3 regions of the Serratia sp. Sp408 genome follow, and region 2 is predicted to be linked to each of the others. Evidence: riboswitches for the same ligand, from Rfam matches in the RefSeq annotation. Region 2 holds a riboswitch; each other region holds the start of a gene.
The links. Region 2 has a riboswitch for thiamine pyrophosphate ahead of thiB (thiamine ABC transporter substrate binding subunit). Riboswitches for the same ligand answer to the same signal wherever they lie in the genome.
Positions count from the first base shown of each region.

Region 1 (3,277 bases), on a different contig from region 2:
TTTTCCTGTCATGGTCATTCTCCCTCATTAAATTCAAAGCGTAGTCTGCATCACCTCAGACCACAATCGACGGGAAAAGTTGAGTTACCACCACGCGTGAAAATGATGCACCGGGCCAATCCCCTGCCCGACTTCCAGACTGTCCGCCTGTTGCAGCGCCCGTTGCAGATAATCTTTGGCAGCGCAGACCGTATCCGCCCAGTTTGCATGACGTGGACGCAACGCCGACAGCGCCGCCGACAGCGTGCAGCCGGTACCGTGCGTGTGGCGGGTCGCCACCCGCGTCGCGGTAAAGCGCAGTTCGCCCTCTGCGGTGAACAACCAATCCGGGCTTTCCTGTTCGCTCAAATGGCCCCCTTTCATCAACACCGCCTGGCAACCCATCGCCAGCAGCGCGCGACCTTGCTCACGCATCTGCCGCTCATCCTGCGCCGGTGACGAGGCCAGCAGCGCCGCCGCTTCCGGCAGATTGGGGGTAATCAATGACACCTGAGGCAACAGTTCACGGCGCAGGGAGTCGACCGCTTCCGGTGCCAGCAGCGGATCGCCGCTTTTCGCCAGCATCACCGTATCCAGCACCACAAACGGCAACGGAGAATGTCGCAGGCGCTCCGCCACCGCCTGCACGATATCGGCGTTGGCCAGCATGCCGATTTTGGCGCTGTCGATACGCACATCGCTCAGCACCGAATCCAGCTGCGCGGCGACAAACTGCGGCTCGATGTTGTAAACCGACTGCACGCCACGGGTATTCTGCGCCACCAGTGCGGTGATCACGCTGGTGCCATAGGCGCCCAGCGCCGAAAAGGTCTTCAGATCGGCCTGTATGCCGGCTCCGCCGCTGGGATCGGTACCGGCGATGGTGAGGGCGTTAATGCGTTTCATCACAGCGCCTCCGCGTTCAGTTGATACAGTGCATCAAGAAATGCCGGCGTAAAACTGCCGGGCCCCTGAGCCTGTGTGCTGGCGCGTTCGCCGCACAGCGACATTACCCGACAGGCGGTAGCAACGTGATCCAGCCGCTCGCCCGGCAGGGCGCAAAACGCCGCCGCCACCGCCGACAGGGAGCAACCGGTGCCGACCACCCGCGTCATCAGGATATCGCCACCGGGGATTGCCCAGTCGGCTACGCCGTTGGTGACATAATCCACCGCACCGGTCACCGCAACTATCGCGCCGCTGGTTTGCGCCAGTTGACGCGCCGCCGTCAGCGCGGTTAACGAATCGGCGGTGCTATCGACGCCGCGCCCGCCGCCCTGCACGCCGCCAAGTGCCAGGATTTCCGAGGCGTTGCCACGGATCGCCGCCGGCCGTAGCGCCAACAGACGCTGGGCAAATTCGCTGCGATAATGCAACCCGCCGACCGCCACCGGATCCAGTACCCATGGCGTACCGGCCTGATTAGCCGCGTCGATCGCCGCCAGCATCGACTGCCCGCGCGCGGCGGTCAGGGTACCGATATTGACTAATAATCCGTTGGCAATGCGGCTGAACTGCGCGGCTTCCTCCGGTTCGACCACCATCGCCGGCGAAGCGCCCAACGCCAGCAATACGTTGGCCGTCAGCGCTTGCACCACCTCGTTGGTCAGGCAGTGAATCAATGGGGAGTGCTGTTTGAACAGGTTAAAGCTGGCCGCGGCGCGGGCACCGGGGAATACATCAGGTCGAGCGATCATAATCCTCCCAACCGGCGTTCAAGAAGGCGGATACCGGCTGGGTATCGAGACTTCCCTACGCTGGCATTATCCAGATCAGGTAATACGGGTATTTCTCAGCCTTCACAAGGAAGGGCACCCCGAGTCATTTACTATAAAATCAAAAAATTGCGATTAACGCCCCGTTAATCCCTGTTCTGGATCATGCCAGCGGGAAGCCAAAGACACAACCCCTCAAAAATTGCATGTGCTTCACATCGCGACTCGAGCAGTGACCCAACGGTAAAGGCGCAGGGATGACGGAGTTATCGAGATATGTGGAGCTGAGATGTCAAAGACGTATTCCAGACCATCGACGATTGAGAGAAAACGATGAAAATTATATATTGGACGTAACACAACCAGACACGTTTGTGAAGGAAGCATTATGGATATCGCGCTGCTTAACAGGGGCTGGAATAGGACTTGGTCAGATACGATGGTGAATCTGGAAGCTCGAAAGGTCGTCGAGACAGCAAATAGGTTGTCAGCATTCTATTTGCATGATGGGATAACTCGTATCAAGTTTGTCGAAGAGATAAAACAGGTCGTAGAGAAAGAATTTGCAACAGCACGGCGAGCCAAAACCGATGAAGAATGCATTGCATGCATTAAGAATTTGCGAACTGAAACAGACAATCTCCTTGAGCAAGAACGCCTGTTAAAAACCAAGTCTGCACAGCTTTACGCGAAGATAGAATTTGTCCGCGAAAATAATAAAATCGTTGGTTATGTTATATCCGCTGTAAATGTGGTTCTATCAGGCGTGGTTCTCTTTGGTGGTTTTATGATGTTATCCACTATGGGGCCGATTGGTATGCTGGCTGGAGCAGTCTTGATTGCCGATGGAATGAACGGATTAACGAAAGAAGTGCTCAACTTTAATCAGCCAGCAGGACATAAACCCTCGCAAGGTATCATTGCTGACTCCGCGATGCATACGGCACAGTTTATGGGATTTAATCCTAACACGGGCCTGGCTTTCTATCATGGTGTTACTCTTGGCGCCAGTGTGTACAGCATAGTTGGACTCGCTCGAAAAACCGGAACCTGGAGATTATTCCGCTGGCTTCCCCACGATTACTATCGCAAAGTCAGCACAATGAGCACTCCTAAGTTAACAATGAAGATTGTCGGTTATGGTGTTAAAGCAAAAGTGATTTTCGACCTTTTGACGACAGAAAATGGAACCCATTAATCCTTGATGGTTTTTCGGTAACGCCAGGATTTATAGGAAATCACCGGAGGCTGTGCGAAGGAGATAATGGCAACCCCAAAGATCATCGCCAATCCCCATGCAACTGCTCTGTCAGGTGAGCTGAAGACGACAAGTAGCAGTAGGATAAAGATACACACCCCCACCACTCCCGCCAAGGTAACAAATCGTCTAGCGAGGTCATTTATGGCCTCACCAAGCGTTCCTCCATATTTTTCAATATTGCTTTTTATCTTCTGTAATTCGGGCTGCGTAAACCCTGAACGTAACAAAGCCTCATCAGTCACTTTCATATCGTTTCGTCCCGTATCTGCCAGACGTGGTTTCTCAATCATTGATTGTGCAAACAATCATACTGATGAACTTT
Region 1 covers NZ_JBXUFT010000006.1:157,997-161,273, reverse strand. The annotation lists gene AC2AXP_RS17680 (inhibitor of vertebrate lysozyme family protein) at 1-12, opposite strand, end outside; gene thiD (bifunctional hydroxymethylpyrimidine kinase/phosphomethylpyrimidine kinase) at 85-885, opposite strand; gene thiM (hydroxyethylthiazole kinase) at 885-1,676, opposite strand; TPP riboswitch at 1,712-1,808, opposite strand; gene AC2AXP_RS17665 (DUF4225 domain-containing protein) at 2,083-2,892, shown strand; gene AC2AXP_RS17660 (hypothetical protein) at 2,889-3,203, opposite strand.
Region 1: it holds a riboswitch for thiamine pyrophosphate, as region 2 does, so the genes downstream of both, thiM (hydroxyethylthiazole kinase) here and thiB (thiamine ABC transporter substrate binding subunit) in region 2, are expected to answer to the same signal.

Region 2 (3,277 bases):
AACGTTCGCAGCTGACCTTCCACTACACCGGCCTGGCGCTACAGCAGCAACGGGCGGAGGAGTTGCTGGAGCAGGATCGCATCGACCAGTTGGTGCAGCTGGTCGGCGACAAAAACGTGGTACGCCAGATGCTGCTTTCCCAACTGGGGCGCAGCTTCCGCCAGGGCAAGCACATACTGCGCGTGCTGTATTACCGCCAATTGTCCAACCTGTTGCCCGGATCGGCGCTACGCCGCTCGGAAACCCATCTGGCACGGCAAATTTTCAGCGGGTTGACGCGCATAAATGAGGAAAACGGGGAACTGGAATCCGATCTTGCCCACCATTGGCAGGCGTTAACTCCGTTGCACTGGCGTTTTTATCTGCGACCGGCGATTCACTTTCACCATGGCCGCGAACTGGATATGGAGGACGTGATCCAGTCGCTGACGCGCCTGATGCCGCTGCCGCTGTTTTCCCACCTCGATCGCGTCACCTCGCCAACGCCGTATGTTATCGACCTTCATCTGCACAGCCCGGACTACTGGCTGCCATGGCTGCTGGGCAGCGTCCATGCGATGATTGTGCCGCGCGAATGGCGTAGCTTGCCAGACTTCGCCCGCCATCCGGTTGGCACCGGCCCCTACAGCGTGGTGCGCAATCATCAGAATCAATTGAAAATTCATGCCTTTGACGATTATTTCGGTTTTCGCGCACTGATTGACGAGGTCAATATCTGGGTGCTGCCGGAGGTCACCGAAGAGCTGGTACACTCCGGCGTACAGCTGCAAGCCGATGACACCGGCAAAAACGAACTGGAGAGCCGGCTGGAAGAAGGCTGTTATTTTCTGCTGTTCGACCAGCGTTCGGCGTTGGCCGCCGACCCGACAATCCGCAGCTGGCTGTGTGAGCTGATCAACCCGATTGCGTTGCTAAGTAATGCCGGGCCGGTATATCAGCGCTACTGGTCCCCCGCCTACGGCATTTTGCCGCGCTGGCACCACAACCGCCAATTGGCACAACAAAGCAAGCCGCCAGGTCTGACCGAACTGACGCTCACCTACTACAGCGAGCACTCCGAATTTTATGCCATCAGCGAAGCCATTGAGCCGCTGCTGGCACAGCACGGCATCAGGCTGAAGGTACAAATCGTCGATTACGATCGCTGGCATCAGGGCGCAGCGCACAGCGATATCTGGCTCGGCAGCGCCAATTTCTACTTGCCGCTGGAGTTTTCGCTGTTTGCTACGCTGTATGAATTACCGCTGATGCAGCACTGCATGAGCGAAGACCTGAATCAGGACGCGACGCAATGGCGCGACAATACCCTGCCGCTGGCAGAGTTTTGCCAACGCCTGGTCAGCCGTCATCACCTGCACCCGTTGTTTCACCACTGGCTGCAATTGCATGGCCAGCGCAGCATGCGCGGGGTGCGCATGAATACCCTCGGCTGGTTCGATTTCAAATCCGCCTGGTTCGCACCGCCGGAGGCATAATCGTCTTTCGCCGAAGACGCAGACTCTTTACAATAGCGCCGTCTCAACGGGGTGCGGAAGACAGTTTCCGCTGAGAGCAAACCCGTCGAACCTGAACCGGCTAATACCGGCGGAGGGATTTGAGCATCGCCAACGGATAACCCGCTTGCCTTCTCAGAGACCTTGCCCCCTTATTCCAGGAGTGCAACGTGATCAAAAAATACCTGCCCTGTCTGTTAATGCTGCTGGCCGCACCGGCGCTGGCCAAAGAAACGCTGACGGTTTACACCTACGACTCCTTTGCCGCCGATTGGGGCCCCGGCCCGGCGATCAAAAAAACCTTCGAGGCCGACTGCGACTGCGAACTGAAGTTCGTCGCGCTGGAGGATGGTGTTTCCCTGCTTAACCGACTGCGGATGGAGGGCAAAAACAGCCCGGCCGACGTCGTACTGGGACTGGACAACAACCTGCTGCAGGCCGCCGAGCAAACCGGGCTGTTCGCGCCAAGCGGCGTCGACACCGCCAGCCTGACGGTTCCGGGCGGTTGGCAAGACCGTACTTTCGTACCCTACGATTACGGCTACTTTGCTTTCGTCTACAACAAGCAGAAGTTGAAAAACCCGCCGAAGAGCCTACAGGAACTGGTCAGCAGCGATCGGCCGTGGAAAGTCATTTATCAGGATCCGCGTACCAGCACTCCTGGTCTGGGCCTGCTGCTGTGGATGCAGAAGGTGTATGGCGATCGCGCGCCGCAGGCGTGGCAACAGCTGGCAAAGAAAACCGTCACCGTGACCAAGGGCTGGAGTGAAGCCTACGGCCTGTTCCTTAAGGGTGAAGGCGATCTGGTGCTGAGCTACACCACCTCGCCGGCCTATCATCTGATCGAAGAAAAGCAAGACATGTATGCCGCCGCCAACTTCAGCGAAGGACACTACTTACAGATCGAAGTGGCCGCCAGACTGAAAGCCGGCAAGCACCCGCAACTGGCCGAGCGGTTTATGCAATTTATGCTGACGCCGGCATTCCAGAACACCATTCCTACCGGCAACTGGATGTATCCGGTAATCAAGACCACGCTGCCGGCGGGCTTTGATTCGATGCCGGTACCGCAGACCGCGTTACAATACAGCGCGCAAGAGGTAGCCAAACAGCGCAGCAACTGGATCCGTACATGGCAAACCGCCGTCAGCCGCTGATCCCCGCCTGGCTGTGGCCGGGACTGATCGCCGCAGGTCTGATCCTGCTGGTCGCCGCGCTGGCGTTTGGTTCGCTATGGCGACACGCGCCGCAAAGTGACTGGACGGGCGTCTGGCATGACGCCTATTTATGGCACGTGGTGCGCTTCACCTTCTGGCAAGCGCTATTGTCCGCGCTGATTTCCGTGCTGCCGGCCATTGCGCTGGCGCGGGCGTTATATCGCCGGCGCTTTCCCGGCCGCGCGCTGTTGCTGCGGCTGTGCGCCATGACGCTGGTGCTGCCAGTGCTGGTGGCGGTATTCGGGCTGCTCAGCGTCTACGGACGGCAGGGATGGCTGGCGACACTGTGCGGCTGGCTGGGGATCGACTACCAGTTTTCGCCATATGGGCTGCAGGGCATTCTGCTGGCACACATGTTCTTCAACTTGCCGTTGGCGACGCGATTATTGTTGCAGGCATTGGAAAACGTCCCGGTGGAACAACGCCAACTGGCTGCCCAGTTGGGCATGAACGGCTGGCAGCAGTTTCGCTTTGTCGAATGGCCGGCATTACGTCGTCAAATATTGCCGAGCGGCGCGCTGATATTCATGCTGTGCTTCGCCAGCTTTGCCACCGTGCTGTCACTAG
Region 2 covers NZ_JBXUFT010000005.1:145,860-149,136, forward strand. The annotation lists gene sgrR (HTH-type transcriptional regulator SgrR) at 1-1,475, shown strand, start outside; TPP riboswitch at 1,513-1,611, shown strand; gene thiB (thiamine ABC transporter substrate binding subunit) at 1,694-2,650, shown strand; gene thiP (thiamine/thiamine pyrophosphate ABC transporter permease ThiP) at 2,626-3,277, shown strand, end outside.

Region 3 (3,277 bases), on a different contig from region 2:
GTGCGATTTGCGGATAATAGCGTTCGCGGCAGTTATCGCACAGGCAGGCGCTTTCGGTACGGCTCAGGTGCATTTGGTGGCCACAGTAACCGCAGAACTGATGCGAGCGGTAAAAATCGGCCAGTTGAACGCCACGCCCGGCTAGCTGGAACAACCCGCGATCGAGATCGAGCAATTGCCGCACCGACCCCATCTCCTGCGGCATCGGCTGGCGCACCAGCCACACCGGCGCCCCCTCCCACTCGCCAATCTGTCGCCCCGAACGGCCGCGCAACCCGAGCGCGTCGGCAGTCCCAAACGGCAATTCACCGTTTGGTAACCAAAGTTTGCTTTCATGGCTGACTATCCACCAGCCATATTCGTTACCCGTTAATGCAAGTTCCATATCGTTGTTGCACAACCTCAGCTTCACTGGCACTCTAGAAATCGGTCTTGTTACATTTTCATAACTTACCGTTACTTTTTCTTACTTACGGAGTCAAAAATGCTCAACCACTTGGAAAGCCTGACTCAGCGCGTTGGTGGTAGTAATGAATTAGTTGATCAATGGCTTGAGGCGCGCAAGCAGTTACTCGTCGCCTACTGCACCCTCGTAGGGATCAAACCGAACAAAGAAAAGCATACGCCGCTGAATGAAAAAGCGTTGGAGAACTTTTGCCATAATCTGGTGGACTATCTCTCCGCAGGGCATTTTCATATCTATGACAGAATTATCAAACAAGTGGAAGGCGCAGGTAGCCCAAAAATGGCGCTGGCCACCCAGATCTATCCCAAATTATGGATCAACACCGAGCAGGTGATGGCGTTTCACGATCGCTATTCCGATATCGAGATCGACCAGGATCTGTGCCTGGAGTTTCATCAGGCGCTGTCAGACATCGGTGAAGTGCTGGCCGCTCGCTTTGCGCTGGAGGATCGTCTGATCCTGCTGGCGGCGGAGACCTGGCAGCAGGACAACCCCGACCCGGCCAGTAACAAAACGCTGTCCCATCCAGCCTGATTTTTCTTGCTGCCCTGGCGCGGCAGCACAATAACCGCTGGCCTCACGCACTCCATCCTGAAATATGCGCGTGAGGCTTGTAGTTTTTAAACGCCCTTCTATACTGGGGGCTCTTGTCGGAGTGCCTAGCGTCGCGCTTTTTTAAAAGTCGGCCAGGCTGAGACCGTTAATTCGGGATCCGCGGAACCTGATCGGGTTAATACCCGCGAAGGGAACAAGAGTAATCAATCACCGCCGGCAGGCAGCCAATATTCAGCAATCGCCTGCCGATCGGCTAACATCGTTACTCCCTCCGAGCTCCAGACAAGCAATTTTCCCAACTCACCCGACTTGTAGGAATTTGCTATGTCTAATGTGAACAAAAACCGTCCTCGTAAAGAACAACGTGAAGAAGCGCAGCAGTTTATCGACAATCTGCAAGGCGTCGCCTTCCCCAATTCTCGCCGCATTTACCTCGAAGGCTCGCGACCGGATCTGCAGGTGCCAATGCGCGAAATCCAGCTCAGCCCGACGCTGATCGGCGGCAGCAAACAACAGCCGCAGTATGAACAGAATGAAGCCATCCCGGTGTATGACACCGCCGGCCCCTACGGCGATCCGCAAGCGCAGTTGGACGTACATCGTGGACTGAACAAACTGCGTGCCGGCTGGATTGACGAACGCCATGATACTGAAACGCTGAACGGCGTCAGCTCCGGTTTCACCCAGCAACATCTGGCAGATGAAGGATTGGATCACCTGCGCTTTGAACATCTGCCGCAACCACGCAAGGCCCTGCCGGGCAAATGCGTCACCCAATTGCACTATGCGCGTGCCGGTATCGTCACGCCGGAAATGGAGTTTATCGCCATCCGCGAAAACATGGGGCGCGAGCGCATCCGCGGTGAAGTTTTGCGCCAGCAGCACCCAGGTCAAAGCTGGGGCGCCAACCTGCCGGAAAACATTACGCCGGAGTTCGTACGGCAAGAAGTGGCCGCCGGCCGTGCCATCATTCCGGCCAACATCAACCACCCGGAATCCGAGCCAATGATCATTGGCCGCAATTTCCTGGTCAAGGTGAATGCCAATATCGGCAACTCGGCGGTTACCTCCTCCATTGAAGAAGAAGTGGAAAAGCTGGTGTGGTCAACCCGCTGGGGCGCCGATACCGTGATGGATCTTTCCACCGGCCGCTACATCCACGAAACCCGCGAGTGGATCCTGCGCAACAGCCCGGTGCCGATCGGCACGGTACCGATTTACCAGGCGCTGGAAAAAGTGAACGGCGTCGCAGAAAACCTGACCTGGGAAATGTTCCGCGACACCCTGCTGGAGCAGGCCGAACAAGGGGTGGATTACTTCACCATTCACGCCGGCGTTTTGCTGCGCTACGTGCCGATGACCGCCAAACGCCTGACCGGCATTGTGTCGCGCGGCGGCTCGATCATGGCCAAGTGGTGTCTGTCCCACCATCAGGAAAACTTCCTGTACCAGCACTTCCGTGAAATCTGCGAAATCTGCGCCGCCTACGACGTTTCCCTGTCACTGGGCGATGGCTTGCGCCCAGGGTCGATTCAGGATGCCAATGACGAAGCGCAGTTTGCTGAACTGCACACCCTGGGTGAGTTGACCAAAATTGCCTGGGAATACGATGTGCAAGTCATGATCGAAGGCCCGGGACACGTGCCGATGCAGATGATCCGCCGCAATATGACCGAAGAGCTCGAGCACTGCCACGAAGCGCCGTTTTATACCCTGGGGCCGTTGACCACCGATATCGCGCCGGGTTATGACCACTTCACCTCCGGTATCGGCGCGGCGATGATTGGCTGGTTCGGTTGCGCCATGCTGTGTTACGTCACGCCGAAAGAGCACCTGGGTCTGCCCAACAAGGAAGACGTTAAACAGGGCCTGATCACCTACAAGATTGCCGCACACGCCGCCGATCTGGCCAAAGGCCATCCGGGCGCGCAAATCCGCGATAACGCCATGTCGAAGGCGCGCTTTGAATTCCGTTGGGAAGATCAGTTCAACCTGGCGTTGGATCCGGCCACTGCCCGTGCCTACCACGACGAAACCCTGCCGCAGGAATCCGGCAAAATCGCCCATTTCTGCTCGATGTGCGGGCCGAAATTCTGCTCGATGAAAATTTCGCAGGAAGTACGCGACTACGCCGCCGCGCAAGATAAAGCCGCCGAACAGCAAGCTGGCAAACCGATTGAAGTGCTCTCCGGCATGGAGAAAATGTCCGCCGAATTTCGCTCGCGCGGCAGTGAGTTGTACCACAGCGCAAGCGCC
Region 3 covers NZ_JBXUFT010000013.1:7,564-10,840, forward strand. The annotation lists gene nudC (NAD(+) diphosphatase) at 1-385, opposite strand, end outside; gene AC2AXP_RS22235 (Rsd/AlgQ family anti-sigma factor) at 485-1,000, shown strand; TPP riboswitch at 1,108-1,231, shown strand; gene thiC (phosphomethylpyrimidine synthase ThiC) at 1,346-3,277, shown strand, end outside.
Region 3: it holds a riboswitch for thiamine pyrophosphate, as region 2 does, so the genes downstream of both, thiC (phosphomethylpyrimidine synthase ThiC) here and thiB (thiamine ABC transporter substrate binding subunit) in region 2, are expected to answer to the same signal.